One region of the Bradyrhizobium sp. T-1 genome, then DNA from elsewhere that is predicted to be linked to it. Evidence: riboswitches for the same ligand, from Rfam matches in the RefSeq annotation. Region 1 holds a riboswitch; the other holds the start of a gene.
The links. A riboswitch is a leader RNA that binds a small molecule or an ion and turns the genes downstream of it on or off. The one in region 1 is predicted to bind S-adenosylmethionine.

Region 1 (15,674 bases):
GCCGGTTCGACGATGCGAGCAACCGCCTGACCATCCGCAAGGACGGCCAGATCGTCGCCAGCGGCGATCTGGAGACCGCGGACGGCCGCGCTGCCATCGAACGCTACTTCACGGAGAATTTCCAACCGGAGCTGAAAGGGCCGCCGAAGGTGCTGTCCGGGCGCGACCACAGCTTTTCCGATGTCGACCGCAAGGTCGTGTCCATCGTCAATCTCGACAGCGTCCGTGCCATCGAGACCATGCTCGGCGGCAAAGCGGTCAATCCTCTGCGCTTCCGCGCCAATCTCTACGTGACGGGCTGGCCGGCCTGGTCGGAGCTCGACCTGGTCGGCCAGACGCTCGCAATCGGGCAGGCCCGGCTGAACGTGGTCAAGCGCATTGTCCGCTGCCCGGCCACAAATGTAGACCCGGTGACGGCCAAGCGCGATCTCGAGATACCCCCGACGCTGTCACGCCATCTCGGCCACATGAATTGCGGCATCTATGCCGAGGTGATCGCCGATGGCGAGATCGACGTGGGGGATGCGGTTGCGGTGGAAGAGCCGAGATTGGTGTGAGCCTTGTTCGCCGTCCCGGACAAGCGCACCCAAAGCGCGCGCCGATCCGGGACCCATAGCCACAGAGAGTGGTTTGGCGAAGACTCGTGGTTATCAACTCGCACAACAACGCAAGCCTGTGGTGATGGGTCCCGGATCTGCGCTGACGCTTGTCCGGGACGATGATCTTGTTTGACGCAAGGGCACCCCTCGCATCTCTCAACTCAATTCGGCATCACATAGGCATAGACGCGGCCGCGCGAGATCGGCGCCTCGCGAACGCGATTGCCGTTGTTGCCGGAGATCATGATCGGATTCCCCTGCGCGTCGATCCCGGTGATGATGCCGACGTGACCGCCACGCCGGCCACGCGACATCACGGCGATGGCGCCGACCTGCGGACCGGAGACGCGCGTGCCGTAATGTGCGAACGAGCTCGCCATGTCCGAGCCGGTGCCCTGATGGCCGGTATGCTGCAGCACCATGTTCATGAAGCGCGCGCACCACAGGCTGCCGCGCCCGGTCGGATTGCCGCCGATATAGCGGCGCGCCTCGGACACGAGGCCCGATCCGCCGCCGAAGCCGCTGCTCGCAGCCATGCCGTCATTGGCGGTGCCGCTATTGGCATTCGGATTGTAGCTGGCCTGCGTGTCGGCAAAGCCGCTCGCCCGCAACTGCGCCGCGCCACGTTCGAAGCGCGAGCTGCGTGCATGGTGGCGATAATGATGATGCCTGGCGTGATGCACGTAACCGTGCCGCTCTGCGCTATGACGATGATGCGGCCGCGCTGAGGCCGGAGAAACAAACACGGCAACCGCCGCGAAGAAAATCGCCAGCGCGACAACACAACGCGACAGGCGAGACGCAAACAACTCAACCATACTTCATCCTCGTTGACACCCCCACTTCCCAAGTCGACCCGTGCGGTGGCCGACATCGAAAAGGCCGTTAAGCCGGACGATGTGGCAAGAAAAAGACGCCGTGCGGGCGAATAGCTGCGATGATTTTGTGTTGATGCTCGCGGGATGCTGCCGCATTGCGGACACCAGCATTAACTGCAATCCTGCAAAGGCGGCTTGAAGAGAGGGAAACGGTTAATGCCCCACGCCACGACCAGGGACGACGTCCGCATCTATTTCGAAGAAGCGGGTCAGGGAACGCCGATTATCTTTTTGCACGAGTTCGCGGCCGACTACACCAATTGGGAGCCGCAGATGCGCTACTTCTCGCGCAGCCACCGTTGCATCACTTATTCGGCGCGCGGCTACACACCGTCGGACGTGCCGGATGGCGAGGTCTACACCTTCGAGCATTTCTACACCGACGCGCTAGCGGTGCTCGATCATCTCAAGGTCGAACGCGCGCATCTCGTCGGTCTGTCGATGGGCGCTTACTCATCGCTCCAGATCGGATTGAACGCGCCACAGCGCACGCTGTCGATGACGCTTGCCGGCGTCGGCTCAGGCTCGGAGCTCGAGAATTTGGAGGCCTGGCGCAAGCAGTGCCGCGCCAACGCAGAGCAGTTCGAGACGCTCGGCTCCGCCGAGGTCGCAAAAGTCACGCGCGAGGCGCCGAGCCGGATTCCCTTCCTGGGGAAAGACCCGCGCGGCCACGCCGATTTCTACGCCGCGCTGGCGCGGCACGATGCCAGGGGGTCGGCGAACACGATGCGCGGCTTCCAGGGCCGCCGCCCCTCGATCTACACCATGACGGATGCGATCAAGGCCGCGGCGACGCCGGCGCTGATCATCTGCGGCGACGAGGACGATCCCTGCGTCGGGGCGAGCCTGTTCTTGAAGAAGCATCTCCCGGCCGCGGGGCTGGCGATGTTTCCAAAGTCCGGCCATGTGCTCAATCTCGAAGAGCCCGCATTGTTCAACGAGAGCGTGGAGCGGTTCGTGACGCTGGTGGAGGCGGGCCGTTGGCCGGTGCGCGATCCGAGGTCGCTGGCGGCGCATTAGGGCAAAGTCGCAGCCAAGTATTCCGTCATTGCGAGCGCAGCGAAGCAATCCCCCTCCGCGGAAGAACTCTGGATCGCTTCGCTGCGCTCGCAATGACGAGAGACTATTTTTCGCCACCGCGGCTCAGCAAGAACACGCCCTGCTCGCCGAACAGATTCCACACCCACCATGGCAATCGCAGCCGCAGCGGACGGCCGTAGAGGTCGAGCGCCTCGGCGCGCTCCATCTTGACGTGGATTTCGTCGCAGAGCTCGACGAAGTCCTTGATGGTGCAGAAATGGATATTGGCGGTGTCGTACCAGCTGGCGGGCAGATTCTCCGTGCGCGGCATGTGGCCGCCGATCAGGAGTTGGAGCCGCATTCGCCAGAAGCCAAAATTCGGAAACGAGACGATGGCGCGGCGGCCGATGCGCAAGAGATTCTCCAGTACGACCTTCGGCTGCCGCGTGGCCTGGAGCGTCTGCGACAGGATCACGTAGTCGAAGGCATCGTCGGGATAGTTGACGAGGTCGGTATCGGCATCGCCCTGCACCACCGCGAGGCCCTTGGCGACGCAGCGGTTGACGCCTTCACGCGACAGCTCGATGCCGCGGCCGTCGATGCCGCGGGTCTCCAGCAGCTGAAGCAGATCGCCCTCGCCGCAGCCGACATCGAGCACTTTCGAGCCCGGCTTGACCATTTCGGCGACCAGCAGATGGTCGGCGCGAAACGGGCCGGACTGCTCCGACGCGAGGCCATTGAGCGGCAGCACTTCCTGTACAGACATCGCGAGCCGTCCTTGTCAGTCGTTCTTGACGCTGAGCCCGCGCGCCTTGCCGGCCGATTGCAGGAAGGCGCGGGCGATATCGAAGAATTCGGGCACATCGAGCAGGAAGGCGTCGTGGCCGCGATCGGTCTCGATCTCCGCGAACGACACCCGCGCGCTCGACGCATTGAGCGCGTGCACAAGCGCGCGTGATTCCGAGGTCGGGAACAGCCAGTCGCTGGTGAAGGAGACGACGCAGAAGCGCGTCTCGATCCCGGCGAACGCTTTCGCCAGCACGCCGCCGTGGTCGCCGGCGATGTCGAAATAATCCATCGCGCGTGTGAGATAGAGATAGGAGTTGGCATCGAAGCGCTCGACAAAAGACGAGCCCTGGTAACGCAGATAAGATTCGACCTGGAAGTCGGCGTCGAACGAGAAGGTCGGCAGGTCGCGGTCCTGCATGCGGCGGCCGAACTTCCGATGCAGCGCGGCGTCCGAAAGATAGGTGATGTGCGCGGCCATGCGCGCGACCGCGAGGCCGCGATGCGGATGGATGCCCCGATCGGCGTAGGCGCCGTTGTGCCAGTCTGGATCGGCCATCACGGCCTGACGGCCGAGCTCGTGGAAGGCGATGTTCTGCGCCGAATGCCGCGTCGAACAGGCGATCGCGAGTGCGGAGTAGACTCGCGTCGGGTAGGCCGCGGTCCATTGCAGCACTTGCATGCCGCCCATCGAGCCGCCGACCACTGCAAACAGCGTGTCGATGCCGAGCCGGTCGATCAGCATCGCCTGCGCGCGCACCATGTCGGGGATGGTGATGACGGGGAAATCCAGGCCCCACACCTTGCCGGTCGCGGGATTGATCGAGGCAGGGCCGGTCGAGCCCATGCAGCCGCCGATCACGTTGGAGCAGATGATGAAGTAGCGGCTGGGATCGAGCGGCCGGCCGGGGCCGACCAGCGTCTCCCACCAGCCGGACTTGCCGGTGACGGGATGCACGTTGGCGACGTGCTGATCACCCGTCAGCGCATGGCAGATCAGCACCGCATTGGAGCGATCGGCGTTGAGCTCGCCATAGGTCTTGTAGGCGATCTGGAACGGGGAGAGATCGATGCCGCAATCGAGCCGCAGCGGCTGCTCGGCGCCGAACTGCGCGACCTCTGAACTGGGATGATCGACCTCATGCGACCGATCGTCGGCACTGATCGCGGGACTTGGGATCGTAGGACTTGGGACAGACTTGACGCCAACCATCTCTGACCATCGACCTCGTTTGCGATCGGACTTCAGATCGCGACTGACATCAGGCCATGAAAAACCCGGCCTGAACGATAGGTTCGGCCGGGATCGGAAGCGTCCCCGGCCTGTTTAGCGAATTTTTTAACGTGGCTGCAAGCCGGCCGGCTCAAATGACCACGGAACAGGCAAAAACCTACTGTCTTGGGCGCTTTTCGTCAAGTCACGGTCCGGACGAGGCAAAACAGTCTCTCAATGCGCATCCTCGCAGGGCGTCATTTCTCTTTGCTTTCGCCGCCGTGACTGCCTAATCAAGACATTATCCGCAGTGGATCCGGCTCGCCCGATCCGCATTGGAACAGCCCTTACAACAGCACCTCGCAGATATGTCCCAACGTCCGCCCGCGCCACCATCGCTCCAGGAATTGCGCAAGGAGATCGACGCGATCGACGAGGGCATGCATCGCCTGCTGATGCAGCGCGGCGACATCATCGACCGCCTGATCCAGGTGAAACAGACCCAGGAGGTCGGCTCGGCGTTCCGTCCGGCGCGCGAGGCCGCGATGATGCGCGACATCGTGCAGCGCCATCGCGGCATCCTGCCGCTCGACACGGTCGAGAGCATCTGGCGCGTCATCATCTCGACCTTCACCTATGTCCAGGCGCCGTTCTCCGTGCATGCCGACATCTCGGTGAGCGAGCCAGCAATGCGTGATTCCGTGCGCTTCCATTTCGGCTTCACGGTTCCTTATGTCGCGCATTTCAGCGCGCAGGCCGCGGTCGAGGCGGTGGCGAAGTCCAAGGGCGATCTGGCGCTGGTCTCGGCGACCTCGAGCCGCACGCCGTGGTGGCTGGAGCTGGAAGCGGACGGCGCGCCGAAGATCATCGCGCGGATGCCTTTCGTCGAGCGCGCCGACCATCCGGCCGCGCTGCCCGTGTTCGCGATCTCGCGTGTCGCCGACAGCGCCGTGGTGACGGAGGTCGAGACCTTCAGCGTGCGCGTGTCCGGCTGGAACGCCGAGGTCGCGCGGGCGCTGTCGCCGCTGGCCGAGATCGTGGCGGTGCCCGATACCGCCTTCGACGGCGCGGCCCTGCTGATCTCGGTCACGAGCGCCACCAGCATCGACAAAATCAGGGCTGCCCTGATCGAAGCGGGGGCCTCCGTGCGCTCCACGGCCCTCGTCGGCAGCCACGCAACGCGCTATACGGTGCCCCCGACCGGGTCGAAATCGTAGATCGCGAACCGCTTAAAGCCTATCCGGAGTTGAAGATGTCCCGCCCCGTGCCGAATCCCGGCATTCTCGATATTGCGCCCTACACGCCCGGCAAGAGCCCGGTCGCTGAGCCGGGCCGCAAGGTGTTCAAGCTCTCGGCCAACGAGACGCCGTTCGGACCCTCGCCCAAGGCAATCGAGGCCTTCAAGCACGTCGCGGAGCATCTGGAAGATTATCCTGAGGGAACCTCGCGCGTGCTGCGTGAGGCGATCGGCCGCTCCTTCGGGCTCGACCCCAACCGCATCATTTGCGGCGCTGGTTCGGACGAGATCCTCAACCTGCTCGCCCACACCTATCTCAGCCATGGCGACGAGGCGATCTCGACCACGCACGGCTTCCTGGTCTACCCGATCGCGACCATGGCGGTCGGCGCCAAGAACGTGGTTGCGGCGGAAAAGAACCTGACCTGCGACGTCGACGCGATCCTGAACGCGGTGACGCCGAAGACGAAGCTGGTCTGGCTCGCCAACCCCAACAACCCGACCGGTACCTATATCCCGTTCGACGAGATCAAGCGCCTGCGCGCCGGCCTGCCCTCGCATGTGCTGCTGGTGCTCGACGCCGCCTATAGCGACTATGTTTCCCGTAACGACTATGAGATGGGGATCGAGCTCGTCGCCACCACCGAGAATACGGTGGTGACGCACACCTTCTCCAAGATCCACGGCCTTGCGGCGCTGCGCGTCGGCTGGATGTTCGGGCCCGAGCACATCATCGACGCCGTCAACCGCATCCGCGGTCCCTTCAATGTGTCGACGCCGGCGATGTACGCCGCAGTCGCCGCGATCGAGGACACCGCGCACCAGGCGATGTCCAAGCAGTTCACCGAAACCTGGCGCAGCTGGCTCACCGAGGAGATCGGCAAGCTCGGGCTGAAGGTGACCCCCAGCGTCGCCAATTTCGTGCTGATCCATTTCCCGACCGACAAGGGCAAGACCGCGGACGACGCCGACGCCTTCCTCACCAAGCGCGGCCTCGTGCTGCGCGCGCTGAAGAATTACGGCCTGCCGCACTCGCTGCGCATGACCATCGGCACCGAGGAGGCCAATCGCCTCGTCGCCGAGGCCCTGCGCGACTTCATGGCCGACAAGTGAGCGTGGAGGCGCACTTCCAGCGAGTCGCGCTGATCGGCTTCGGCCTGATCGGCGGCTCGATCGCGCGCGCCGCGAAACGCCAGGGCCTGGCCGGCGAGATCGTCACCACCGCGCGCTCGGAAAAGACGCGCGCACGGGTGCTCGAGCTTGGCATTGTCGACCGGGTCGTGGCGACCAACGCAGAAGCGGTGAAGGATGCCGATCTCGTCATCCTCTGCATTCCCGTCGGCGCCTGCGGGCCGGTGGCGCAGGAGATCGCCGCACATCTGAAGCCCGGCGCCGTGATCTCCGACGTCGGCTCGGTCAAGGGCGCCGTGGTCAAGGACATGGCGCCGCACCTGCCGAAGACTGTTCATTTCGTGCCGGCGCATCCGGTTGCGGGCACCGAGCATTCGGGACCTGATTCCGGCTTCGCCGAGCTCTTCATCAACCGCTGGTGCATTTTGACGCCGCCGGAAGGCACCGACACCGCAGCCACCGCGCATTTGCGCGCCTTCTGGGCCGCAATGGGCGCCAAGGTCGAGGTGATGACCCCGGATCATCATGACCTCGTGCTCGCGATCACCAGCCATCTGCCGCATCTGATCGCCTACACCATCGTCGGCACCGCCGACGAGCTGGCGCAGGTGACCGAGTCGGAAGTCATCAAATTCTCCGCCGGCGGCTTCCGCGACTTCACCCGCATCGCGGCCTCCGATCCGACGATGTGGCGCGACGTCTTCCTCGCCAACAAGGACGCCGTGCTGGAAATGCTCGGCACCTTCACCGAGGATCTGGCAAAGCTCACCCGCGCCATCCGCCGCGGCGACGGCGAGGCATTGTTCGATCACTTCACCCGCACCCGCGCCATCCGCCGCGGCATCGTCGAGATCGGCCAGGATTCGGCGACCGCCGACTTCGGGCGCCAGCACGGGCAGCTCGACAAGAAGCCCGGCTAACAGCGGTCCTTCGCTCGCGCGATGCGGCGGCGGCCGGCGAGGCCGGCGCCGATCTGCAGGCATACGCCCAGCATCCAGGTGGCCCCGAACAGGAGATTGCCGGCGGGATCGGACGTCTCGTCGAGCACGAAAGCATAAAGCGCGAGCAGGCCCGCCCCGGCCGCGAGAAATGTGCCGGTCGCGCTGGCAAGGCCGATCACGGGCGATCGGTGGGCCGACCCGGCCTGAAGCTGCGGCCAGCGCGGGATATCGATCCCGAGATAAGCGCCGACCATTCCAAGCACGATCAGCACGACAGTGAATTCGACGGTGTCGAACCAGGGCAGCTCGACCCGCATCAGCAATGCGGCGACGAAGGTCGCACCCACCGCACCCGTCATCGCCAGGCCAAGCCGGGCGACGACGTGCGCGAGCCGAAGGATCAGAAGACCGTCGGACAATTGCCACTCACGATGGACTATTTGAGTTTAAGCATGATCTGATCGGAAAACCGCTGCACACTTTTCCGGATCATGCTCTAGAACGGATAGTACCGGATCTGCGTCATGACGATATTGTCGTCGGTCTTGGGCGCGCCGCCGACGCCGGCGAAGGCGAAGCGTTGCGTGTAGGAGTACTGCACGCCGGCTTTGAGCGTACCGTAATTGCCCTGGTAGACGGTGTCGTAGATTCCGGCCGTGACCTGCCGGACTTCCCTGGTGTTTCCGTTACACGTCGCCGCCGGCGTGTTCTCGGTGAAGCAGCCGGTGTTGTTGTAGAGCGGATTGCCGTAGCCGAACGGCGTGGTCCCGACGTTGGCGAAATTGGCCTTGGCCTTTTCCAGACCAGCATAGCTGTAGACGTCCAGGGTCGGCGTTGCGTGCCAGATCAGGCCGGCCGCGGCCGCCGTGATCGTCAGCGGCAGCACCGTGCCGTCCTGCGCCAGCGCGGCATCAGGGAACGGCGTCGCCGTGAAGCGGCCGAGCACGCCGTGCGCGCCGTAGAGCTGCAGGTCGAGGGTCTTCGGAATCAGCTCGGCAAACACGTGGCCGCCGAAGCTGCCGGTGTCGTAGGTGTGGTTGGCACCATTGAAGCGGTCGAACAGCTGACGATAGAGCGCCCAGGTTTCGACATGCAGCTTGTAGGGCCCGAGTCGCGGATCCCACGCCGCCTTGACGGTGACGTCAGGCACCTGGTTCAAGCTGACATTGTTGAGGTTGTTGAAGAAGCTGCCGCCCGGTCCGGTCAGATTGACCTGGAGGTTCGAGTTGAGCACGCCCTGCGGGCCGACCGCGGGCGTACCGACCGTCGGCGTATTGCCGCCGAAGAAAGCGGTCTGCGGATTTTCGACCGACGCAGCGATCTTGAACTCGGGCCCGAGATCCTTCCAGACGCGCAGACCCGGCTGGCGTGCCGCCAAAAGTCCCGGAACGGATTCGAAGTCGATCACACCCGGCGCGTCGATACCACGAGGGTCGATGCCCGACTTGGTCGGCGCATTCAGCGACCAGGATTGGCCGGCAAGGAAGTGCAGGCCGAGATCGGTTCGATCGACCTCGAGGCTGAGCTGTCGCATGCGCGGATTGAAGGAGTTGGTCGCGACCGAGCTTGCCGTCTGCGCCGCGCCCTCGAAGTCGATTTCGCCGTAACCGGCGAGATGCGTATCGGGATCGGCGTTACCTTCGGCGAGCACCGAGAACCTGCTCTGGCGCGCGGAGAAACGCGTCTCCGGAAAATAGAAATTGTGGCTCTGCTGATAGGGAATGAAATTGTAGACCGAGCCGGTGTCGGAAGCGATGTTGCGCGAACGGTAGATGCCGGTGAGGTCGACCCACCCTCCGAATGTCAGCGTGACGCCCTTGTAGCAGATCTTTCCGGCTGCGCAGGGATCGACGGGCAGCGCCTTGTACGTCGCCGGCATCGGCACGGCTCGCGACTGCGCCGCCTCGACCTGACGCGTCTTACGCGCCTCCGAATCCACCTTCTGCTGGAGCTCCTTCAGCTTCGCCTTCAGCGCCTGGATTTCGGTTGTGACATTGTCGTCGGCACGCGCCTGTCCCGAACAGGCAGCGAGCACTCCCAGCATCAGTCCGTAGTTGATGATCCGCACGTAGGCCTCCCTCCACTTGGGAAGCAGCTGCTGTTGGTTGCGCCCCCGGCGCGTGCATGCTTCCCTGGTGTGGAGTGATTTGAATGGGCCAGCTGTTATTCTCGGCGAGGCGCATCTTCTGCATCACGTTTTCCTGACGATCATGTTCGGAATATTTTCATCGCTCGACCGATCCGCACGCGCGCGATTCCGCTCGCATCGGATGTAGCGCGCATTGGGCCCGACCGGGTCATGGCCGGGCCCAACTCCGCGACGCGCTACGTCTCAAGGGGGATGGCGGCTATTTGCCCTTGGTCGCGCGGATCACCGTGGGGCGCGGTGATTTTGCAGAAGGCACGTAAGCCATCGTGTCGCGCGTGGCCGGGGTCGCGAGACTGCGGTCGCCATGCGGATATGGGGCTTCGTAGGCAGCCGGCTCCTGCGACTGCCACTGCGCGAACGCAGGCGTCGCAACGGCGACCGCGACGGCAGCAACGAACAGCTTGGATATGGTCATGGTATCTCTCCTGCCCGGCCAGCCCGCCTCATCGAGCAGCCGACATGGAGAGAGAGCGGGATTTGCGGCTCCGCATTCCCGATGGACAATCACGATCCAGCGAAGAGATCGTGAGGTGCCGGTAGCCCGGATGGCTCCATCCGGGCGGCGAGAGACAGCTAATATAGCGGCGGAATCTGGCCGACCTTGAACGGGCCGAGCAGCACGGCGCCGTCGACGAATTTCAGCGGGAAGCTGCGGGCCTTCTTGCCCTCGAGCGTGCTCTCGGTGCCGATCGAATTGATGCCGGCGGCAACGCCGGCATTGGCGTTCTGCTTGATGACCTTGCCGAGGCCGGGAACGGCGCGGTCGAGAGCACCAAAGAGATTGTTGAGGTCCTGCGATTTCACGCCAGGCGCGACGCGATCGAGCGTTGCCTGCGGAACGCCCTCCTCCAGCATCTTCTCGATGCCGAGTGCCGGAATGACGCGCTCGAGGCCGGCCACCGTCATCTGCAATTCGCCGTCCAGTCGGCCATTGACCGAGAGGCCCAGCGTGCCGGCCGCGACCGCGATCATCTCGCCCTGCTGGATCCGCGACTGCACGATCTCGATGTGACCGCCGGCGGTCTGGATCTCGCGGAAGCGCTGCGGCCAGGGTTTTGGGGTGAGGTCGGAGAGCCCTGTGATCTTCGCGCGCGTGTCGGCTTCGAACGGCTCGGCGAGCAGCGGGTGCACGCCCTGGATGCTGCCCTGCGCGATCTGAAGCACGGTCTCAATGATCGGATGATCGGACGGGGATCCGTCCGCGAGACGCCCGTGCAGCTCGATCTGCTTGGCGCGCGCGAGCGGCACCTGCACCGAACCATCGAGCCTGTTGAGGCTGGGATCGTCGAACACGAGGGAGGCGCGTTCCGGGATTGCCGGCAAGCCGACCACGCTGCTTCGGCCCTTGCTCCAGTTCACCACGAAGGTGTTTTGCGTGACGCCGTCGGTCAGTGTCGCCGGCGCGGAAAACTCGGCGATGACGTGCTTGGGATCGTAGACCTGAGCCAGAACCAGAATGTTGTCGAGCTTCGCCGTAAACGGGGTCTTGCTTGCATTCTGCGAGACCAGGGCGACGCTGGCGCCGGAGCACTGGACCTCGAAGCGGAACGGGAAGCCCGCGATCGACCGCTTGGCGCAATCATAGATGCGGCCGGACTTGGCCTCCTGCGCGCGCCAGGCATCGGCTGCGACCTCGGCCTGCGAGGCCGCATAGAACCAGAAGCCGCTCCAGGCGACCGCAAGGATCAGGAGAAGGACGGGAGCAATGAAGAGCCCCCAACGGGAGCGCCGGCCTGCGGCAATGGTCATATCGGACATGCGGCGACCCTTTGACCCCAGATTTTGTCAAATGTAAGCGAGGCCGGCCTCGGGCGAAAGGCGGAGAATTCGCTTCGTTTGCGCACCCAGTTCTGGTAGCCGTGCCCGAAATGTCGGAAATCACCCTCCCCTCCGTCACGTCAGCCAAGGGCGACCTTTGGGTGTTCGGCTATGGCTCGCTGATGTGGCGGCCGGGCTTCGCATTCGAGGAACGCGTTCCGGCGCGGCTGGTCGGCGAGCACCGCGCGCTCTGCGTTTATTCCTTCGTGCATCGCGGCACGCCGGAGCAGCCTGGCCTCGTGCTGGGGCTCGACCGCGGCGGCGCCTGCCGCGGCATCGCCTTCCGCGTTGCCGAAAAGGACCGCACCGAGGTGGTCGCCTATTTGCGGGAGCGCGAGCAGGTGACATCGGTCTATCGCGAGGTGATGCGCTCGGTTTGGCTGGAGAACGAAGCCCGCGAGCGCGTCTCGGCGCTCGCCTATGTCGTCGACCGCGGTCACGTGCAATATGCCGGGCGGCTGTCGCTCGCTGAGCAGCACCGCCATGTGCTGCAGGGTCACGGCCAATCCGGGGCCAATCGCGACTATGTGACGGCGACTGTGAAGGCGATCGAGGCCGAAGGCTTTCGCGACACACAGCTGCATCAGCTCGCGATGATGCTGCATGGTGATGCGCAGCACGCACCACCTCCCGTGGACGATCAAGAGAACCGTTAGCTCTCTGACGGCGCGTAGCTCGGCGCGCTGCCGATCAGTTGCTCCTGCTCCTTGCGGCCCGCTTCAACGATGCGAGCGGTCGCGTCTTCGATCGCCGTCTGCACGCGCGCGAGAAACTCATCCTTGGGCAGGCCCGGCGGCAGCGGATCGAGAAACTCCACCACCAGCGTGCCGGGATAGCGCATGAAAGTCCGCCGCGGCCAGAACAGGCCGGAATTGAGCGCAATCGGCAGGCACTGCACGCCGCAGGACGAATAGATCTGCGCAAAGCCGGTCTTGTAGTCCGGCGGCGCTCCCGGCGCACGGCGCGTACCTTCCGGAAAGATCACGAGCTGTCCGCCGCCGCGCACCGCCTCGCGCGCGCGCCGGGTCATGTCCAGCAGCGCCTTCACGCCGGCGTTGCGGTCGATCGCGATCATCCCGGTCTTGACCAGGAACTGGCCGAACACCGGGATCTGCATGAGCTGACGCTTGAGGATGAAGATCGGGCGGTTGAAGAAGCCCGGCAGCACGAAGGTCTCCCAGAACGACTGGTGCTTCGCGACGATCACCAGCGGTCCCTGCGGGATCTTCTCTACCCCGCGGAATTCCACCCTGATGTTGCAGACCACACGCATCAGGAACACCGTCGCCTTCGCCCACCATTCGGCAACCGTCAGCATCGCGCGCGGCGGCAAGGCGAAGGTCGGCAGCGCTACGATCGCGAGGCACACCAGCACGGTGTAGAACAGCACGTTGAACAGCAGCGAGCGCAGAAAAATCAGGAACATCGAAAATCCGATCAATTGGCCTGCGCGGTGGCTGGCCGCTTGGATTGCAGACCCGCAGGCTGCTCCGACATCTCGGGGGAAAGGTCAATCCCGAAATCCTCCAGCCGGACCCTGAGCTCGGCGGCAACGTACTTGACGTATTCGGACAACAGCAGCCGCAGCGTCGAGGCCGAGGTCCACCACGGCTCCTCGCGCCATTTGTCACCGACCACGGCGAACGGGATCAGTGCCGTCGCCGGCATCGCATGGGAGAATTCCACCAGCGCACGTGGCATGTGATAATTCGAGGTCACCACGATCAGCGATTTGAAGCCGCGCCCCTCGGCCCAGCGCCGCGCCTCCGCCGCGTTGCCGCGGGTCGTGAGCGCTGTGCGGTCGAGATCGACGCAGCAGGTCATGAAGGACTGGTTCTCCGGCAGGGTCCGGGAGATGTCGCTCGCGGTCGAGGTCGGGTGCACACCCGAGATCAGGAGCCGCTTGCCGTAGCCGGCCGCGAGCAGCTCCATCGCATCCGACACCCGCGAGGAACCGCCGGTCAGCACCACGATGCCGTCGGCCTTGCGGTCCGGCGCGATCTCGCCGCCGCGCAATTGCGACAGGAACGCGATGAAGCCCGCCGCTGCGCCGACAAAGGCGAACGCGATCGTCGACACGACGGTCGCGCGGAGCCAGCCGCGCGGCAGTTTCGGCGATCGATCGTCGGTCGGCGAGGTCATATGATGTCGGTGATCCCTTCCCCGGATTATTTTAGGACGTTTTGAGGCGAAGTGGAGTCCGGTTTATCGGGCTCAGTCCACATCGTTCAGCGTCGCGAACAGGGTCTGGCGCGAGGCGACCGCCGTGATCGCGCCGATCAGGACGGCCTGCACCGCGAGCACGACATAGCCGGACGGCCGCAGCGAGAAGGTGCCGAGCAGGGCTGCGAACTGGTCGCCGACCGGGGTGCCGGAGAACCATCCGGCGATCGACTCGGAGAAGCCAAACAGCAGCATGGCGACACCGCCACCGATGACGCCGCCTTCGAGGCCGAGCCTGAGGAAGTGCCGCAGGAAATGATTGGCAATGTAGCGGTCGCCGGCGCCGACGAAATGCAGGACCTCGACGATCGGACGGTTCGCCGCCATCGCGCCGCGCGTCGCAAACGAGACCGAGATGATGGTCGCGACGATGACCAGCGCGAGGATGCCGATGCCGGCAAGCACGGTCGCATTGGTCATCGAACGCATCCGTTCGATCCAGGCGCGATGATCGTCGACGCTGGCGCTCGGCGCCACCTGGGTCACGCGGGCGCGCAAGGCTCCGAGATCCAGCACCGTTCCCGGCTGCACGCGCGCGATGATCATGCGCGGCACCGGCAGATCGTCCATCGACAGACCGGTGCCGAGCCAGGGCTCGAGCAGCTTGCCGCTCTCGTCCTTGGTGAACGGCTTGACCTCGACGATGCCGGCCTGCGCGCGCATCGCCTCGGTGACGGCGGCGGTGTCGCGCTCGATATCGCGTCCGGATTGCGGGCGGACCTGGATGGTGATCTCGCTCGCGACATCCGACTGCCATTCTGCGGCGGAGGCGCTCACCAGCAGCACCGCGCCCGTCGTCATCGAGGCGAGAAAAGTCATGATGGCGACGACGGCGACCAGCGCGCGACCGTGGATCGAGGCGCGCGGCACGATCGGCGACATGTTGCGCGCCTTGGCCGGCAGCTGCGGACGCTCCTGTCCGAGATCGACCAATACGCCGCGCTCGTCGGTCCTACTCATAGACGTGCAACCGTCCCTGATGCAGCACGAAGCGGCGCGCTTCGTACTGGTCCATCAACGCGATGTCGTGGGTCGCGATGATGACGGCCGTGCCTGATTTGTTGAGCTCGATGAAGAGCCGCAGCAACCTTCGCCCCAGCGTCGGGTCGACGCTGCCGGTCGGCTCGTCGGCGAGCAGCAGCTGCGGTCGTGAGATCACCGCGCGCGCGATCGCCGCGCGCTGCTTCTCGCCGCCGGACAGGATCGGCGGCAGCGCATCCATGCGATCGCCGAGACCGACCCAGCGCAGGAGGTCGATGACCTCCTTGCGGTAGCTCGATTCGCTGCGGCCCATGACGCGGAACGGCAGCGCCACGTTCTCGTAAGTCGTCATGTGGTCGAGCAGGCGGAAATCCTGGAGCACGATGCCGATGCGCTTGCGCAAGTCGGCAATCTCGTCCTTGCCGAGCGTGGAAATGTCGTGGCCGAACAGATTGACGAGGCCGCGCGTCGGCCGGTGCGACAGGAACAACAGGCGCAGCAGCGACGTCTTGCCGGCGCCGGACGGGCCGGTGAGGAACTGGAAGGAATGCGCCGGGATCTGGAAACTGAGGTCGCGCAGGATCTCCGGCCCCAGACCGTAGCGTAATCCGACATTTTCGAACCGAACCAAGCTCAGCTCCGTTCGAGAGGTGACGCCGCGCGGCCAGCGAGGTTTCGCCGCGCGCGATCAAGGGGTT
Region 2 (15,674 bases), 360 kb from region 1:
GGGGCTGTCGGGCATCGAGCTGTGCCGCCGGCTGCGGACGCGATCCGACACCAAGCAGCTGCCGATCATCATGCTCACCGCGCGCGGCGAGGAGAGCGAGCGGGTGCGGGGCCTGGCGACCGGCGCCGACGATTACATCGTCAAGCCGTTCTCGGTGCCCGAGCTGCTCGCGCGCGTGAAGGGCCTGCTGCGGCGCGCAAGCCCTGAGCGGCTCGCGACCATCCTCGCCTTCGGCGACATCGAGCTCGACCGCGAAAAGCGCCGCGTGGCACGCTCGGGCCGGCCGATCGATCTCGGGCCTACCGAATACCGCCTGCTGGAGTTCTTCCTGGAGCATCCCGGCCGGGTGTTCTCGCGCGAGCAGCTGCTCGACAGCGTCTGGGGCCGCGACATCTATATCGACGAGCGCACCGTCGACGTACATATCGGCCGCCTGCGCAAGCTGCTCAATCTCGGTCGTGAGCAGGACCCGATCCGCACCGTCCGCGGTGCCGGCTACGCGCTCGATGATCGGTTCGCGAAGGCGGAGCAGACATAGGGTTTGCGGGCGACTGGTTTAGTGAGCTGCGGCCACATTCTCAGCTGTCGTCCCGGGGTGCGCGCAGCGCGAGCCCGGGACCCATAACCACGGGGAGTGGTAGCTATGGATTCCCGCCTTCGCTGGGATGACACCGAATAATTGGCGCCGTCATCGTGTCACGGCCGCCGTCTTGGCAATCAATAGAATTGGTAGCTCAGCGCGTGCCGGGCTTCGCCGGTGCGCGACGCCGGTCGGCTGCCGGCTGATACGCCACCCGCGAGTGTTGAGCGCAATAGGGCAGGCCGGAGAGTGCCTTGCCGCCGCAGAAGAAGAAATCCGGGCTCGAGGGATCGCCGACCGGCCAATGGCAGGTTGCCTCGTTCAATTCGAGCAGCGACAGCCGCTGGCTCATCGGCACTACGTTGTCGTAGGTAACCGGCTCGGCCTCGACCTCGACCTCGAAGGCCTGCGCCAATGCGGTGTTGCCGCGCGCGATGGGCCTGCTCACCCGCATCATGTGCTGCGCGGGACGCGCCTTGCGCGGCCGCGGAGCTGCCGAAGACGGGCTCTTGGCGCGGCCGGACAGGCCGAGCCTGTGCACCTTGCCGATCACGGCATTGCGGGTGACATTCCCAAGCTCAGCGGCGATCTGGCTAGCCGAAAGTCCGGCCTCCCAGAGCTTTTTCAACTGCTCGACGCGATCGTCCGACCAGGTCAAAACCGTCATTGTAACCTTTCCTTCGCCGCGCGCCTGCCATCCTGGGGCGGCACAACGAATGCCTAAGCCTCGAAAAACCCGTGCCGCCAGAATCCCTTAAGGCTCGCCGGGCGTGACTAGAACGCCCGAACGTTTACGCCGGTACATGAGGACTCTTGGGATCAGAACCGCTGCACGAGATGTCGTATCTGACAAGCCAAACGCTACAATATGGCGTGACTCACGCGCAAGAGTCCGCCGACTCGCTTCCACATGTTCCGTGGTGAAAATCCCGCAAAATCGCCACCGCAAGACTACGGATTCAGCGTTTCGCGAGGCTTTCCGGGCGGCATTGACACCCGTTTCACCAGGCCTAAGATAGTCGCGCGTGCCGCCCTTAAAAGGCGGCACGTTTCGTTTTCCGGGCCGGTCAATGGTGCGTTGCGCAAAGCACGCGTTACACCGTCCGCAACATCAAGTGATCGTCATGACTAGCAGCGCAGCGCCGCATTTGCTCCCCGTTTTCGCCAGGGCCGACATCGGTTTTGAGCGCGGTGAAGGCGTCTGGTTGATCGCAACCAACGGCGATCGCTATCTCGATTTCACCTCGGGCGTGGCAGTGAATGCGCTCGGCCACGCCCATCCCGCGCTGGTCAAGGCGTTGCAGGAGCAGGCGACCAAGCTCTGGCACATGTCGAACCTGTTCCAGAGCCCGGACGGCGAGAAGCTTGCGAACCGTCTCTGCAACGAGAGCTTTGCGGACTTCGTGTTCTTCTGCAATTCCGGCGCCGAAGCGCTGGAAGGCGTGATCAAGCTGGTCCGCCATCACCATTTCTCCAAGGGGCATCCGGAGCGCTACCGCATCATCACGTTTGAGGGCGCCTTCCATGGCCGCACGCTGGCGACGCTCGCCGCGACCGGCTCTGCAAAATATCTCGAAGGGTTCGGTCCGCCGATGGACGGCTTCGACCAGGTGCCGCATGGCGACCTCGAGGCCGTGAAGAAGGCGATCGATCCCCACACTGCGGGTATCCTGATCGAGCCGATCCAGGGCGAGGGCGGGGTGCGCTCGTCGACGCCGTCGTTCCTCAAGGCGCTGCGCCAGCTCTGCGACGAAAAGGGCCTGCTGCTTGCGTTCGACGAGGTGCAGACCGGCATGGGCCGCACCGGCGATCTCTTCGCCCATCGCCGCACCGGCGTCACGCCCGACGTGATGTCGCTGGCGAAAGCGCTCGGCGGCGGCTTCCCGATCGGCGCGGTGCTGGCGACCGCGGACGCGGCCTCCGGCATGGGGCCCGGCTCGCATGGCTCGACCTTCGGCGGCAATCCGCTGGCGATCTCGGCTGCGAATGCCGTGCTCGACGTCATGCTCAAGCCCGGCTTCTTCGACCACGTGCAGAAGATGTCGCTGCTCTTGAAGCAGAAGCTCGCCTCCGTGATCGATCGTCATCCCGATATCGTCAGCGAAGTGCGCGGCGAGGGCCTGCTGATCGGCATCAAGGCCGTCGTGCCCTCGGGCGACCTGGTCGCAGCGCTCCGCAACGAAAAATTGCTCACGGTCGGCGCCGGCGACAATGTGGTGCGCTTGCTGCCGCCCTTGATCGTCACCGAAGCCGAGATCGAGGACAGCATCGGCCGGCTCGAACGCGCCTGCGCTGCGTTGTCCGGCAACAAGCGGGCGGCAAGCTGATGAGCAAGGCTCCAAAGCACTTCCTGGATATCAACGAGCTGCCGTTGTCGGAGCTCAAGAGCATGCTCGCGGCCTCCTCCGCCATGAAGGCGAAGCAGAAGGCGCATCAGCCGGTGAGGCCGCTCGAAGGCAAGACGCTGGCGATGATCTTCGAGCGTCCGTCGACCCGCACGCGCGTCTCGTTCGATGTCGCCATGCGCCAGCTCGGCGGCGAGCCCATCATGCTCACCGGTGCCGAGATGCAGCTCGGCCGCGGCGAGACCATTGCCGACACCGCGCGCGTGTTGTCGCGCTATGTCGACGCCATCATGATCCGCATCCTCAATCACGAGGCGCTGCTGGAGCTCGCGGCGAATGCGACCGTGCCCGTCATCAACGGCCTGACGCGGCGCTCGCATCCCTGCCAGGTGATGGCCGATCTCATGACCTTCGAGGAGCATCGCGGGCCGATCGAAGGTCGGACCGTGGCCTGGACCGGCGACGACAACAACGTGCTGGCGTCCTGGGCCCATGCCGCCGAGCGTTTCAAGTTCAAGCTCAATGTCGCGACCCCGCCGGAGCTGGCGCCGAAGAAAGTCATGCGCGACTTCATCAAGGCCACCGGCGCGCCGATCGTGATCGGCACCGATCCCGAGGCCGCCGTCAGGGGCGCCGATTGCGTCGTCACCGACACTTGGGTGTCGATGGGCGACAAGGAAGGCGAGCATCGCCACAACGTGCTCAAGCCCTATCAGGTCAATGCCAAGCTGATGTCGCTGGCCAAGCCCGACGCGCTGTTCATGCACTGCCTGCCCGCCCATCGCGGCGAGGAGGTCACCGACGAGGTGATCGACGGCCCGCAATCGGTCGTGTTCGACGAGGCTGAAAACCGCCTGCACGCGCAGAAGGGCATTTTGGCCTGGTGCTTTGACGCGGTGAAGTAACGCTGCGGTGGAGCGGGGTGGCTGTACGGCGACCCCATCCTCCGCTGTCGTCCCGGACAAGGGTAAGCGCAGATCAGGGACCCGTAATCACAGGACCTCGTTTGGCGATGAGTTGTCATCGCCGACAACAGCCTGATCCTGTGGTTATGGATCCCGGGTTCGCGCTTCGCGCGCCCCGGGACGACGCTGAGTTTGAGGCCCCTGTGCCTCTTCCATTTCCACCCTCCGACCCCAGATAAAGCGCCATGGTTTCCCAATCCCCTGACATGAAAACCGGGCCTGAAGGCCCGGTTCGCGCACCATCCGCGGTTCCGATCGATGACGCTGTGCTGCCCTACGAGGTCGATGCGCTCGATGTGCGCGGCCGCCTGGTGCGGCTTGGTCCTGCGCTCGACGACATCCTGACCAAGCATGATTATCCTGCGCCGGTCGGCAAGCTGCTCGGCGAGGCCATCGTGCTGACGACGCTGCTCGGTTCGGCGCTGAAATTCGAGGGCCGCTTCATCCTGCAAGCCCAGACCGACGGCCCGGTGTCGTTCCTGGTGGTGGACTATCAGGCGCCGGATCGCCTGCGCGCCTATGCGCGCTTCGACGCCGAGCGCCTCGGCGACGCCAGGGACTCCGGCGCATTGCTCGGCCGTGGCCATCTCGCCATGACCATCGACCAGGGGCCGGACATGAGCCGCTACCAGGGCCTGGTCGCGCTCGACGGCGGCAGCCTGGAAGATGCCGCCCACGAATATTTCCTGCGCTCCGAGCAGATCCCGACGCGCGTGCGGCTCGCGGTCGGCGAGGAGTGGCGCAGTAGCGACGGTGGCAAGCATCGCTGGCGCGCCGGTGGCATGCTGATGCAGTTCTTGCCGAAGGCGCCGGAGCGCGCACGGCAGGCCGACTTACACCCCGGCGACGCGCCTGATGGCGCCGAGGTGCACAGCATCGCCGAGGACGATGCCTGGGTCGAGGCGCGCTCGCTGATCGAAACCGTCGAGGACGTCGAACTGATCGATCCCGATCTCTCCGGCGAACGGCTGCTCTATCGCCTCTTCCACGAGCGCGGCGTGCGCGTGTTCAATCCGCTGGTCCTGAAGGCGCAATGCTCCTGCTCGCGCGACGCGGTCGCCTCCATGCTGAGGAGCTTTTCGCCGGATGATCGGAGTGCCATGGTCAAGGACGACAAGGTCGTCGTGACCTGCGAATTCTGCTCCTCGGTGTACGCGTTCACGCCGGACGAAGCGGGCGTCGAGGACGCGTAGCGCGGTAGGTAGGTTCGTACGGCACCTCGCTAATTCAACACCCGCTTGTTGTCCGGGCTGTCCAGCGAGAACGTCGGCACGTCGATCTCGAAGCGTTCGCCGCTTTCGCTGACCATCTGGTAGCGGCCGGTCATGAAGCCGGACGCGGTCGAGAGCGGGACGCCGGAGGTATATTCGAAGCGCTCGCCGGGGGCGAGCGTCGGCTGCTCGCCGACCACGCCTTCGCCCTTGACCTCCTGCTGGCGGCCGGAGGCGTCGGTGATGATCCAGTGCCGCGTCTTGAGCTGCACCGTCTCGTCGCCGGAATTGGTGATGACGATGGTGTAGGACCAGAAATAGCGCGAGCGGTCGGCCGACGACTGCTCCGGAACAAAGTTCGGCTCGACGGTCACTTCGATCTGGCGGGTCACGGCGCGGTACATGATTGCCATCATAACGAAATCCTGGCCGGGAACCAAACGCCGAAGTCCGCTTTGGCGACATCGTCCCGCCAGAATTGACGGGGAAGTACACCCCGAGAACACCCGTATGTGATCCCGCCGCTTTGCGAGGCGGCGACGGGACCGGTACACTCCTTTAAGCGTCGCGATTTGCGGAAGGGTTTTTGGGCCCCGATGACCATTGCCGATCAAGTGACGGGATCGACGATCGCGGGAACCGCGGGGGCCACGCCTGTGGGTGCCAAGCCCGTGGATGCCAAGCCCGTGGATGCAAAGCCGCGCATTGCCGCGCCGGCCATCACGCTGCCCGCCATCGGCGAGCGCGAGCTCAGGCTCGACCTGTTCCGGGGCCTCGCGCTGTGGCTGATCTTCATCGATCATCTGCCGCCGAATTTGCTGACCTGGTTCACGATCCGCAATTACGGCTTCAGCGACGCCACCGAGATCTTCATCTTCATCTCCGGCTACACCGCTGCCTTCGTCTACGGCCGCGCCATGCTGGAAAACGGCTTCCTCATCGCCACCGCGCGCATCCTGCGCCGTGTCTGGCAGATCTATGTCGCCCACGTCTTCCTGTTCACGATCTTCCTCGCCGAGATCTCCTACGTCGCGACCAGCTTCGAGAACCCGCTCTATACCGAAGAGATGGGCATCATGGATTTCCTCAAGCAGCCCGACGTCACCATCGTGCAGGCGCTGCTCTTGCGCTTCCGTCCCGTCAACATGGACGTGCTGCCGCTGTACATCGTCTTGATGCTGGCGCTGCCGCTGATCCTGTGGTCGATGAAGTGGCGGCCCGACGTGACGCTTGCGCTCTCGGCCCTGCTTTATGCGGCGACCTGGGAATTCGACCTCTATTTCTCGGCCTATCCGAACGGCTTCTGGGCGTTCAATCCGCTGGCCTGGCAATTGCTTTTCGTGTTCGGAGCCTGGTGTGCGCTCGGAGGTGCGCGACGCATGTCGCGCATCCTGGCTTCCCCCATAACGATGTGGATCTCGATCGCCTATCTCGTCGCGGCGTTCTACGTGACGCTGACCTGGTACCTGCCGCAGCTCTCGCACTTCATGCCGAAGCGGCTTGAACAGTGGATGTATCCGATCGACAAGACCGACCTCGACGTGCTGCGCTTCACGCATTTCCTGGCGCTGTCGGCGCTCACCGTTCGCTTCCTGCCGCGGGACTGGCCGGGGCTGAAGTCGCCGTGGCTGCGGCCGCTGATCGTGTGCGGCCAGCATTCGCTGGAGATCTTCTGCCTCGGCGTCTTCCTGGCCTTTGCCGGCCACTTCATCCTGGCCGAAGTCTCCGGTGGACCGGCCATGCATGCGCTGATTAGTCTCTCCGGAATCCTGATCATGTGGGCGATGGCCTGGGTGATTTCGTGGTACAAGCGCGTGGCCGACAAGAGCGGTACGAAAAACAAAGCCGCCGTCGGCAACGCCGATCTGGCGGGAGGGGGCTGATGAAGGCTAAGGTTCTCCTGAGCCTGATCCTGCTGTGCGGTGGTCTCGCTGCGCCTTCGGCGCGCGCGGGCGATGCCGTGCCTGCTGCGCCCGCAGCCTGCGAATTGCCGCCCTATCTGCTCGCCACCGACAGCCAGCTCCACAAGGTCGCCGACACCGTCAAATCGGGCAAACCGCTCGAGATCCTGGTGATCGGCAGCCGCTCCACCACCATTCCGGCCCAAGAGGACAGCTCCTATCCGGCGCGGATGCAGGCCGTCTTGAAGGACAAGCTGCCGCCTGCGGAGACTGTGCACGTATCCGTAGAAATACAGAGCAAGAAAACGGCGGAGGAAGCTGCCGGGACCTTCGTTAAGCTGATGGAAGCAAAAGCACCTACTTTGGTCATCTGGCAGACCGGGACCGTGGATGCTATCCGCTCCGTCGATCCCGACGATTTCCGCGGCGCCGTGACCGAAGGTGTCGCTGCGTTGCAAAATGCAGGGGCTGACGTCGTCTTGATGAATTTGCAGTACAGCCCCCGTACCGAAACCATGATCTCGGCACCGCCTTATCTCGATAACATGCGGGTGGTGGCACAGGAGCATGATATCCCGCTGTTCGACCGTTTCGCGATGATGCGGCAGTGGAATGATCAGGGTCAGTTCGACCTGTTCAGCCCATCCCGGGGCCCCGAGCTGGCGAAGCAGGTCCATGATTGCATCGGCCGGGCGTTGGCACAGTTCGTGATCGACGCAGCCCATCTGGGGCCGGCCGAGCAGCAAAATTGAGGTCTAGCGTTAATGAGTTCTCTCCGCCCTTTTGGCCTGTCGACACGGCTGGTCGCGCCCGCAGCGGCGGTGCTGCTGGTGCTGACGCCCATGCTGCAGGTCCCCGCTCGCGCTCAAGCCGCGCAGGCGACGCCTGCTCCGCAGCAATCCGCTAATCCCGCACCGGCATCACCGTCCCAGACGACCGTGGCCGCGACCGGCCAGTCGACCACCGACCAGCGCGGTCTCACCTCGCGCGCCATCGACAAGGTGAAGCAGGTCGCGAAATCCGCCGGCGACATTTTCAGCCGCGTGCCTTGCCTGTCGCCGAAGGGCGTCTCGAAGACCATGGGCTCGCTGCCGCATGTCGCGAACAAGCTCGTCGCCGGCAAGCCTGTCGTGATCGTCGCGTTCGGCTCGTCGTCGACCGCGGGTTACGGTGCGAGCTCGCCCGATTTCAATTATCCGAACCGTCTCGCCGCGCAGTTGCGCCGGCAATACCCGACCGCCGACATCACCGTCATCAATGCCGGCGTCGGTGGCGAGGACGCGCCCGAGATGATGACGCGCCTCCAGAAGGAGGTGATCGATGTGCATCCGGATCTCGTGATCTGGCAGGTCGGCACCAACGCCGTGCTGCGCAACCTCGATCCCGGCGATACCGCCAAGATGGTCGAGGACGGCGTCACCCGCATCCAGACGGCCGGCGATGCCGACGTCGTGCTGGTCGACCCGCAATATTCGCCGCGCGTCACCGAGCGTCCCGAAAGTGCGGGCAAGATGGTGAAGCTGCTCGGCAAGGTCGCCGAGCTCCGTCACGTCGGCATCTTTCCGCGCTTCGAGGTGATGCGCGAGTGGCACGAGAAGCAGGCGCTGCCGGTCGAGAGCTTCGTCATCGCCGACGGCCTGCACATGAACGATTGGGGCTATGCCTGCTTCGCCCAGTTGCTCGGCGACGACATCATCCGCTCGGTGGGGCAGATCAAGCTAGGGGTGAACGTGCCGGCGGACGTGCGGACGTACCGGCCGATGTAAGGGAAGCGAGTAGGGAGTGGCGGGTAGCGAATGGGGATCGATCCATTCGCCACTCGCTATTCACCCCGTTACGCCTTCTCCAGCGCCGCCGTCAGATCCTCGATCAGATCATCCGCGTGCTCGAGCCCGGCCGAGTAGCGGATGAATCCTTCGCCAATGCCGAGTTCGGCGCGCACTTCCGGCTTCAGCCGCTGATGCGTCGTGGTCGCCGGATGTGTCACCAGGCTCTTGGCATCGCCGAGATTGTTCGAGATCTTGGCAAGCTTCAGCTCGTTGAGCACGCGGAACGCCGCGGCCTTGCCGCCCTTGACCTCGAAGCCAACCAGGGTCGAGCCGCCGCGCATCTGCTTCTTGACCAGCGCCGCCTGCGGATGATCCTCGCGTCCGGGATAGACCAGCCGCGCAATCTTCGGATGGCTCGCCAGCACGTCGGCGATGCGCGCCGCAGTGTCGGTCTGCGCGCGTACGCGCACGCCGAGCGTTTCCAGGCCCTTGAGCAGGACCCAGGCGTTGAACGGCGAGATCGACGGGCCGGTCTGGCGCATGAAATTGTGAATGTGCTCGGCGATGAAGGCTTCCGAGGACAGGATGATGCCGCCGAGACAGCGGCCCTGGCCGTCGATGTGCTTGGTCGCGGAGTAGACGACGACGTCGGCCCCTAACGCGAGCGGGCTTTGCCAGATCGGCGTCGCGAACACGTTGTCGACGACGAGCCGCGCGCCGCCGCTGTGGGCGATCTCGGCAATGCCGGGAATGTCGAGCACGTCGAGCGTCGGATTGGTCGGGCTCTCCAGGAAGAACGTCTTGGTGTTGGGCTTCAGCGCACGCTGCCATTCATCGAGATTGGCGCCGTCGACCAGCGTGGTCTCGATGCCGTAGCGCGGCAGCAGGTCCTGAATGACATAGAGACACGAGCCGAACAGCGCCCGCGAGGCCACGACGTGGTCACCAGCCTTGAGCGGCGCCAGGATCGCAGTCGTCACGGCGGCCATGCCCGTTGCGGCCGAGCGCGCGGCCTCTGCCCCTTCGAGCTCGATCATGCGGCGCTCGAACATCGCGATCGTGGGGTTGGAGTAGCGCGAATAGATGAAGCCGGGGTCCTCGCCCTTGAACCGCGCCTCGCACTCCTCGGCGCTGTTGTAGACGTAGCCCTGGGTCAGGAACAGCGCCTCCGACGTCTCGCCATATTGCGAGCGCAGGGTGCCGGAATGGACCAGGCGGGTTTCGGGACGGTAAGTAGCAGGCGACTTCGACATAGGACCCTCCGAGATGACCGTCTCGTCGAAAACGGTCACAAAAAAACCGGCCTGGATATCTCCACGGGCCGGGATCACAGAGGTCCCCGGCCTGTTTAGCGACTTATTTAACGTGGCTGCAAGCCGGCCGGCTCAAATCACCACGGGATAAGTGATGCTCATATTCCGCAATGCCCTTTCCGTCAAGGCGTCCATCGGATAGCCGTAAAAGACTAGTATTTCCCGCAAGTCCGGATGTACTTGACCCCTGATGAGGACCCACGGTTGACGTTCACGGTTGCCGCCGACGCCAATGGTATCCTGCCCGACCGCATGATCGCGGCGATGGCGGAAGCAGGCCTCATCCTGCCCGCATACGATTTCGTCGAAAGCCAGATCCAGCCGGCGAGCCTCGATCTCCGCCTCGGCGACATCGCGTATCGCGTGCGCGCGAGCTTCCTGCCCGGCCCCGGTGCCACCGTCGCCGAGCGCATCGACCAGTTGAAGCTGCACGAGTTCAGTCTCGCCGACGGCGCGGTGCTGGAGACCAACTGCGTCTACATCGTGCCGCTGCTGGAAAGCCTGGCGCTGCCGCCGGAGATCGTCGCGGCAGCCAATCCGAAAAGTTCGACCGGCCGGCTCGACGTTTTCACCCGCGTGATCGCCGACGGCACCCGCCGCTTCGACATGATCGGCGCCGGTTATCACGGCCCGCTTTACGCCGAGATCAGCCCGAAGACGTTTCCAGTCCTGGTGCGCGAAGGCTCGCGCCTGTCGCAGGTGCGCTTCCGCACCGGTGACGCCATCCTCAATGCCGATGCGCTCGATGCACTCCACGCCACCGAGCGTCTCGTCGACATCGACGATGCCGATCTCACCGGCGGCGTCGCCGTCTCCGTCGATCTCTCCGGCGAGAAGGGCACCGGCTTCGTCGGCTACCGCGCCAAGCGCCACACCGGCGTGGTCGATGTCGACCGTCGCTCCGGCTATGCCGTGGAAGATTTCTGGGAGCCGATCTCGGCGCGTCCCGACGGCAGCCTGATCCTCGATCCCGGTGAGTTCTACATCCTCGCCTCCAAGGAGGCGGTGCAGGTCCCGCCGGATTACGCCGCGGAGATGGTGCCGTTCGATCCCTTGGTCGGCGAATTCCGCGTGCACTATGCCGGATTCTTCGATCCCGGCTTCGGCTATGCCGGTGCGGGCGGGCAAGGCGCGCGCGCCGTGCTGGAAGTGCGCTCGCGCGAGGTGCCGTTCATCCTCGAGCACGGCCAGATCGTCGGCCGTCTCGTCTACGAGAAGATGCTGGCGCGCCCCGACGCGATGTACGGCCAGCGTATCGGTTCCAACTACCAGGCGCAGGGCCTGAAGCTGAGCAAGCACTTCCGGGTGTAGCTGCACACTCCACTGTCATGCCCTGGCAAGTCGGGCGACGACACCGAATGTGTGTCAGGATGTGCAAAATCCGGCGACATGCGAGGTGGTGCCATGACCGATCAATCTCAGCTCGACGCAAACATCCTTGACGACGTCGCCGACGCGCTGATCTATTCGGATCGGTCAGGTACGATCATGCGCTGGAATCGTGCGTCCACCGCGCTGTTCGGTTTTGCGACAGACGAAGCGCTCGGCCAGAATCTCGATCTGATCATCCCGGAGCATCTGCGCGCCGCGCACTGGAAGGGCTTTGAGGCCGCCCTTGCCAGCGGAGCGATGAAGCTTGCGGGCCGGCCGACGCTGACCCGCGCGCTGCACAAGAGTGGACGCAAGCTCTACATCGAAATGACCTTCGCGCTGGTGCGTGATGCCGGCGGCAATGTGCAGGGATCGGTCGCCATGGCGCGCGACGTCACCGAGCGCATTGAGCGCGAGCGCGCCGCCAAGGCTCCGCAAAAATAAGGCCAGGCAAACTTCGTGATGCGGAATTGGCGCGCTGTCGTGCAAGGCGTTCTGCGGGCGCGTCATGTTGCCTGCTGCCTGCCGCAGTGACACACTCGATCAATACAACGATCGGGAGCGATCATGACCGCCGCAGCAGACGCCGCGCAGGAAGCGCAATGGAAACGCTGGCGCGTGGTCGCCGACCTCTACCACGCTTACTTCACCGGCCTCATCCTCACGGTGGTCACGCGGCGCGGTACGGCAGAGGCCGCCGAGTTCGTCTTCCGCGTGTTCCGCCGCCAGCAGCAGGAGCGTTTCCTGCCGGGGCTCAAGAAGCTCGGGATTGATCATCTGCCGCCGGCGGTAGCGGCCGCGCAATATCACTACCTCTCCAACTGGATCGGCGGCGTGCACGTCGAATACATGTATGAGAGCGACACCAAAGCCTGGATCCGCTACCCGCCGCCGCGCTGGATCTGGAAAGGCCCGGCGATCTGCGGCGTGCCGGGCGAGGTCAGCCGCGCGATGCTGCGCGGTTGGCACGCCAACAACGGTGTCGCGCTCGGCGATCTCAGGCTGGGCTTCGTCTGCACCAAGCAGAGCGTCGATGGTCAGGACGGGCTCGAAGGCTACTACCACCAATACGACCATCCACTGGAGCTGGACCAGCGTCTCGCCTATGCGCGCCATCTCGACGCGCCTTTATTCGACGCGAAGAGAGCACCGGCGCTTCCCGTCGCAAGCTGGCCGAAGTCTCGGCTGGAAAAGGCCTATCGCAACTACGCGATGGAATATGTTCGCACGGCAGCGCCGGTGATGGTGCAGCTGTTCGGGCCGGAAGATGCCGGCTATCTCCTGCACATCACCGGCAAGCTGATCGGCATGCAATTCTTCGATGAGATTGCGGAGCCGCTGGCAATGCGCCGCGGCGGTGCGAAGGAGTTCGCATCCTTCCTCAACGCCCTGTTCGCCGCGCAGGATGATGCGGCCGATACCGCGCAATCCGAAGGCAGCTTCGAAATCCGCCAGCAGAGCTGGAAGCTGATGGATGACGTCGCCGATTATCACCGCGCCTGCGCCAAGGTGCTGGAAGGTTTGCTCGAGGGACTGGCGGCAGGATGCGGCCGGCATATCAATGTGCACTTGCGCCCGACGGCAGGCGGCCACCCGCCGCTGGTCTGGACGATTGGGTAGACGACCGTGTTTCCGCGGGCTTCACCTCGCCCCGCAAGCGGGGCGAGGGAGAAGAACCAATTCCACCTACTGAAATGCGCTGCCGCAGGGCACGCCTGCACCCGACGCAGGAGGAATCGGCCGCCGCCGTGCTAACAAGTGCATACCGCGCCTTTCGCGCGAGTGAATTCATTAGCGCACCTAAGCATTGCCGCGCCACAAGTGGCGCTTATGCCGGAGACGAAATGACGGACATCGCCGAGATCCCGGTCGATGAGCAGGAACGTCCGCTGCCGCCCTCTCGGCGCCCCGCGCGGAGCGCGCTGACCGACGGGCCGATCCTGCGCACGCTGCTCGGGCTCGCCTGGCCGAATGTGGTCGCACTGTCGGCCGGCACCTGCGTGGTGATCGCAGAGACCTCCTATATCGGCCGTCTCGGCGTCGAAGCGCTGGCCGCGATGGCGCTGGTGTTTCCGACAGTGATCCTGACCATGACGATGTCGGGCGGCGCCATGGGCGGTGCCGTGGCGTCCGCCATCGCACGTGCGCTCGGGGCCGGCGATCGCGAGCGCGCCGGCACACTGGCTGCACATGCGCTGCTGATCGGCATCAGCTTCGGTCTCGTGTTCATGCTGGGCATGCTGATCTTCGGGCCCCAGGTGCTCACGATGCTCGGCGGCCGCGGCGACGTGCTGACCCATGCGATCGCCTACACGCAGGTGTTTTTCGGTGGTGCCGTGCTGCCCTGGCTGCTCAACACCATGGCCGGGGTGCTGCGCGGCACCGGCAACATGAAGCTGCCGTCGCTTTTGATCCTCAACTCCGCGGTCTGGCAGATCGTGCTCGGCGGCATGCTCGGCCTCGGGCTCGGGCCCTTCCCGCAACTCGGCATGCGTGGGGTCGCCGCCGGCGCGCTGACCGCCTACTCCATGAACATCTGCGTGATGGGCTGGTACCTGTTTTCCGGCCGCGCGCGCGTGGTGCCAAAATTGCGAGGCTTGCGTATCCAATGGGCGATGTTCTTCGACATCCTGAAGGTCGGCGCCATCGCATGCTTCTCGCCACTGCAATCGGTGCTGACGATCTCGATCTTCACCCACATGCTGGCGAAGTTCGGCACGGCGATCCTCGCCGGCTACGGTATCGGCGCGCGGCTCGAATTCTTGCTGACCTCGATCGCGTTCTCGTTCGGCATCGCGTCGGTGCCGATGATCGGTATGGCGGTCGGTGCCGGTCGCATCTCCCGCGCGCGGCGCATCGCCTGGACCGCAGGCGCGAGCGCCTTCGTCGCCGTAGGTACGCCGGCCTGCCTCGTCGCGCTGTTCCCCGACCTCTGGGTCAACATCTTTACGGACAGTGCCACGGTGCGTGCAACCAGTCATCAATATCTGTCGACGGTGGCGCCGTTCTACGCGTTCATCGGCCTTGCCTCGACGATGTACTTCTCGTCGCAAGGGGCAGCCAAGGTGATCGGGCCGGTGCTGGCGCAGACCGCGCGGCTGATCTACATCGCGACCTGCGGCTGGTGGCTGTCGACGCATGACGCTACGGCGCAGAATTTCTTCTGGCTCGCCGCAAGCTCGATGGTCGTGCTCGGCCTGCTCTCATCCTCCAGCGTGGTGCTGACCCGCTGGGGACCGCGTGAAGCCAAGCCGGCGGTGCGCCCCGCCCTGTCGGTTGTGGACTAGCGATGTCTGTGGCGGCGATGGCCTCCGCCGCCGACATTGGCGAGCCGCATCAATTGCGGGATCATCGCCATCATGTCGCCGCCGCCGGCGCCGCCGAGCATGCTCATGATATCGCCGCCCATGCCGCCGATCCCGGTCGGGATGGTGCCGCCGCCCATCGGCGCATAGCCGCCGTAATTGGGCGCGCCGAAGCCGGCCATGCCGCCGCCACCCGTTATGCCGCCGAGTCCGCCGCCGCCATTCTCCATCATGCGGCTCATCATCGGGCCCATGGTTTGCATCATCATGGCGAAGCGGCGCTTGCCCATCTTCGCCTTCATCATTTCCAGCATCGGCGCCATCTGGGTCATCATGTCCTCGCCGCCGGCACCACCGCCGCCGAGGAACTGCGCCTTGGCCGGCGCGCCCGAAATTGAAAGCAGCAGCAGCACGGCGGCTGCCTGGCAGATCACCTTGTCCGCACCTCTCATGGCATGCTCCTCGCGTGCGTGGCGCCGCCGGGAGAGCGAGGCCAACAGGACGCACGCGATCATGGGTACGGCCGATGAGAGCAGGGCTCTGTGAGAAAGATCACGTACCTTTCGGCGGAAACGCCTTGTGCATGGCGATCACGGCGGCCTTGGTCTGCTCCTGCACGTAGGCAGCAAGCTCGTTCGGAAGCATGTCGATGATCCAGACCAGGCGGCATGTCGTCTCACTCTCGGCAATCACCTGCGCCGAGGCGCTGTAATGCTTCAGCCGCTCGCTGTTGATCGCATAGACCAGCCGCCGCCGCGCATCGTCGCAGTCGATCAGCACCTCGCGCGCCACCGAGCCGTTGGCGAAAGTGACGATGCGAGCGTCGCCATCGAGCTGGCAAGCGGTGACAAAGCCCGGCACGAGCCGCTGATGCAGCGCGCCGAAATCACGCACGGCATCCCAGACCTCGCGGG

Region 2: another riboswitch for S-adenosylmethionine. It lies ahead of ACWAT4_RS38075 (O-succinylhomoserine sulfhydrylase); the one in region 1 lies ahead of metX (homoserine O-acetyltransferase MetX).

Annotation. Positions count from the first base shown of each region.
Region 1 covers NZ_CM132115.1:7,600,764-7,616,437, forward strand. Annotated here, with positions in the region: gene ACWAT4_RS36335 (MOSC domain-containing protein) at 1-557, shown strand, start outside; gene ACWAT4_RS36340 (TIGR02594 family protein) at 761-1,417, opposite strand; gene ACWAT4_RS36345 (alpha/beta fold hydrolase) at 1,634-2,497, shown strand; gene metW (methionine biosynthesis protein MetW) at 2,601-3,263, opposite strand; gene metX (homoserine O-acetyltransferase MetX) at 3,279-4,496, opposite strand; SAM riboswitch at 4,590-4,669, opposite strand; gene ACWAT4_RS36360 (chorismate mutase) at 4,865-5,713, shown strand; gene hisC (histidinol-phosphate transaminase) at 5,749-6,846, shown strand; gene ACWAT4_RS36370 (prephenate/arogenate dehydrogenase family protein) at 6,843-7,784, shown strand; gene ACWAT4_RS36375 (hypothetical protein) at 7,781-8,224, opposite strand; gene ACWAT4_RS36380 (hypothetical protein) at 8,302-9,873, opposite strand; gene ACWAT4_RS36385 (hypothetical protein) at 10,154-10,369, opposite strand; gene ACWAT4_RS36390 (DUF2125 domain-containing protein) at 10,528-11,712, opposite strand; gene ACWAT4_RS36395 (gamma-glutamylcyclotransferase) at 11,823-12,428, shown strand; gene ACWAT4_RS36400 (lysophospholipid acyltransferase family protein) at 12,425-13,198, opposite strand; gene ACWAT4_RS36405 (YdcF family protein) at 13,210-13,914, opposite strand; gene ACWAT4_RS36410 (cell division protein FtsX) at 13,987-14,955, opposite strand; gene ftsE (cell division ATP-binding protein FtsE) at 14,948-15,607, opposite strand.
Region 2 covers NZ_CM132115.1:7,958,723-7,974,396, reverse strand. Annotated here, with positions in the region: gene phoB (phosphate regulon transcriptional regulator PhoB) at 1-538, shown strand, start outside; gene ACWAT4_RS38115 (GcrA family cell cycle regulator) at 735-1,247, opposite strand; gene ACWAT4_RS38110 (aspartate aminotransferase family protein) at 1,705-2,907, shown strand; gene argF (ornithine carbamoyltransferase) at 2,907-3,830, shown strand; gene ACWAT4_RS38100 (Hsp33 family molecular chaperone) at 4,076-5,083, shown strand; gene apaG (Co2+/Mg2+ efflux protein ApaG) at 5,113-5,505, opposite strand; gene ACWAT4_RS38090 (OpgC domain-containing protein) at 5,698-6,984, shown strand; gene ACWAT4_RS38085 (SGNH/GDSL hydrolase family protein) at 6,984-7,754, shown strand; gene ACWAT4_RS38080 (SGNH/GDSL hydrolase family protein) at 7,767-8,768, shown strand; gene ACWAT4_RS38075 (O-succinylhomoserine sulfhydrylase) at 8,837-10,024, opposite strand; SAM riboswitch at 10,099-10,178, opposite strand; gene ACWAT4_RS38070 (2'-deoxycytidine 5'-triphosphate deaminase) at 10,259-11,395, shown strand; gene ACWAT4_RS38065 (PAS domain-containing protein) at 11,489-11,899, shown strand; gene ACWAT4_RS38060 (hypothetical protein) at 12,023-13,075, shown strand; gene ACWAT4_RS38055 (MATE family efflux transporter) at 13,300-14,742, shown strand; gene ACWAT4_RS38050 (hypothetical protein) at 14,739-15,212, opposite strand; gene ACWAT4_RS38045 (SRPBCC family protein) at 15,313-15,674, opposite strand, start outside.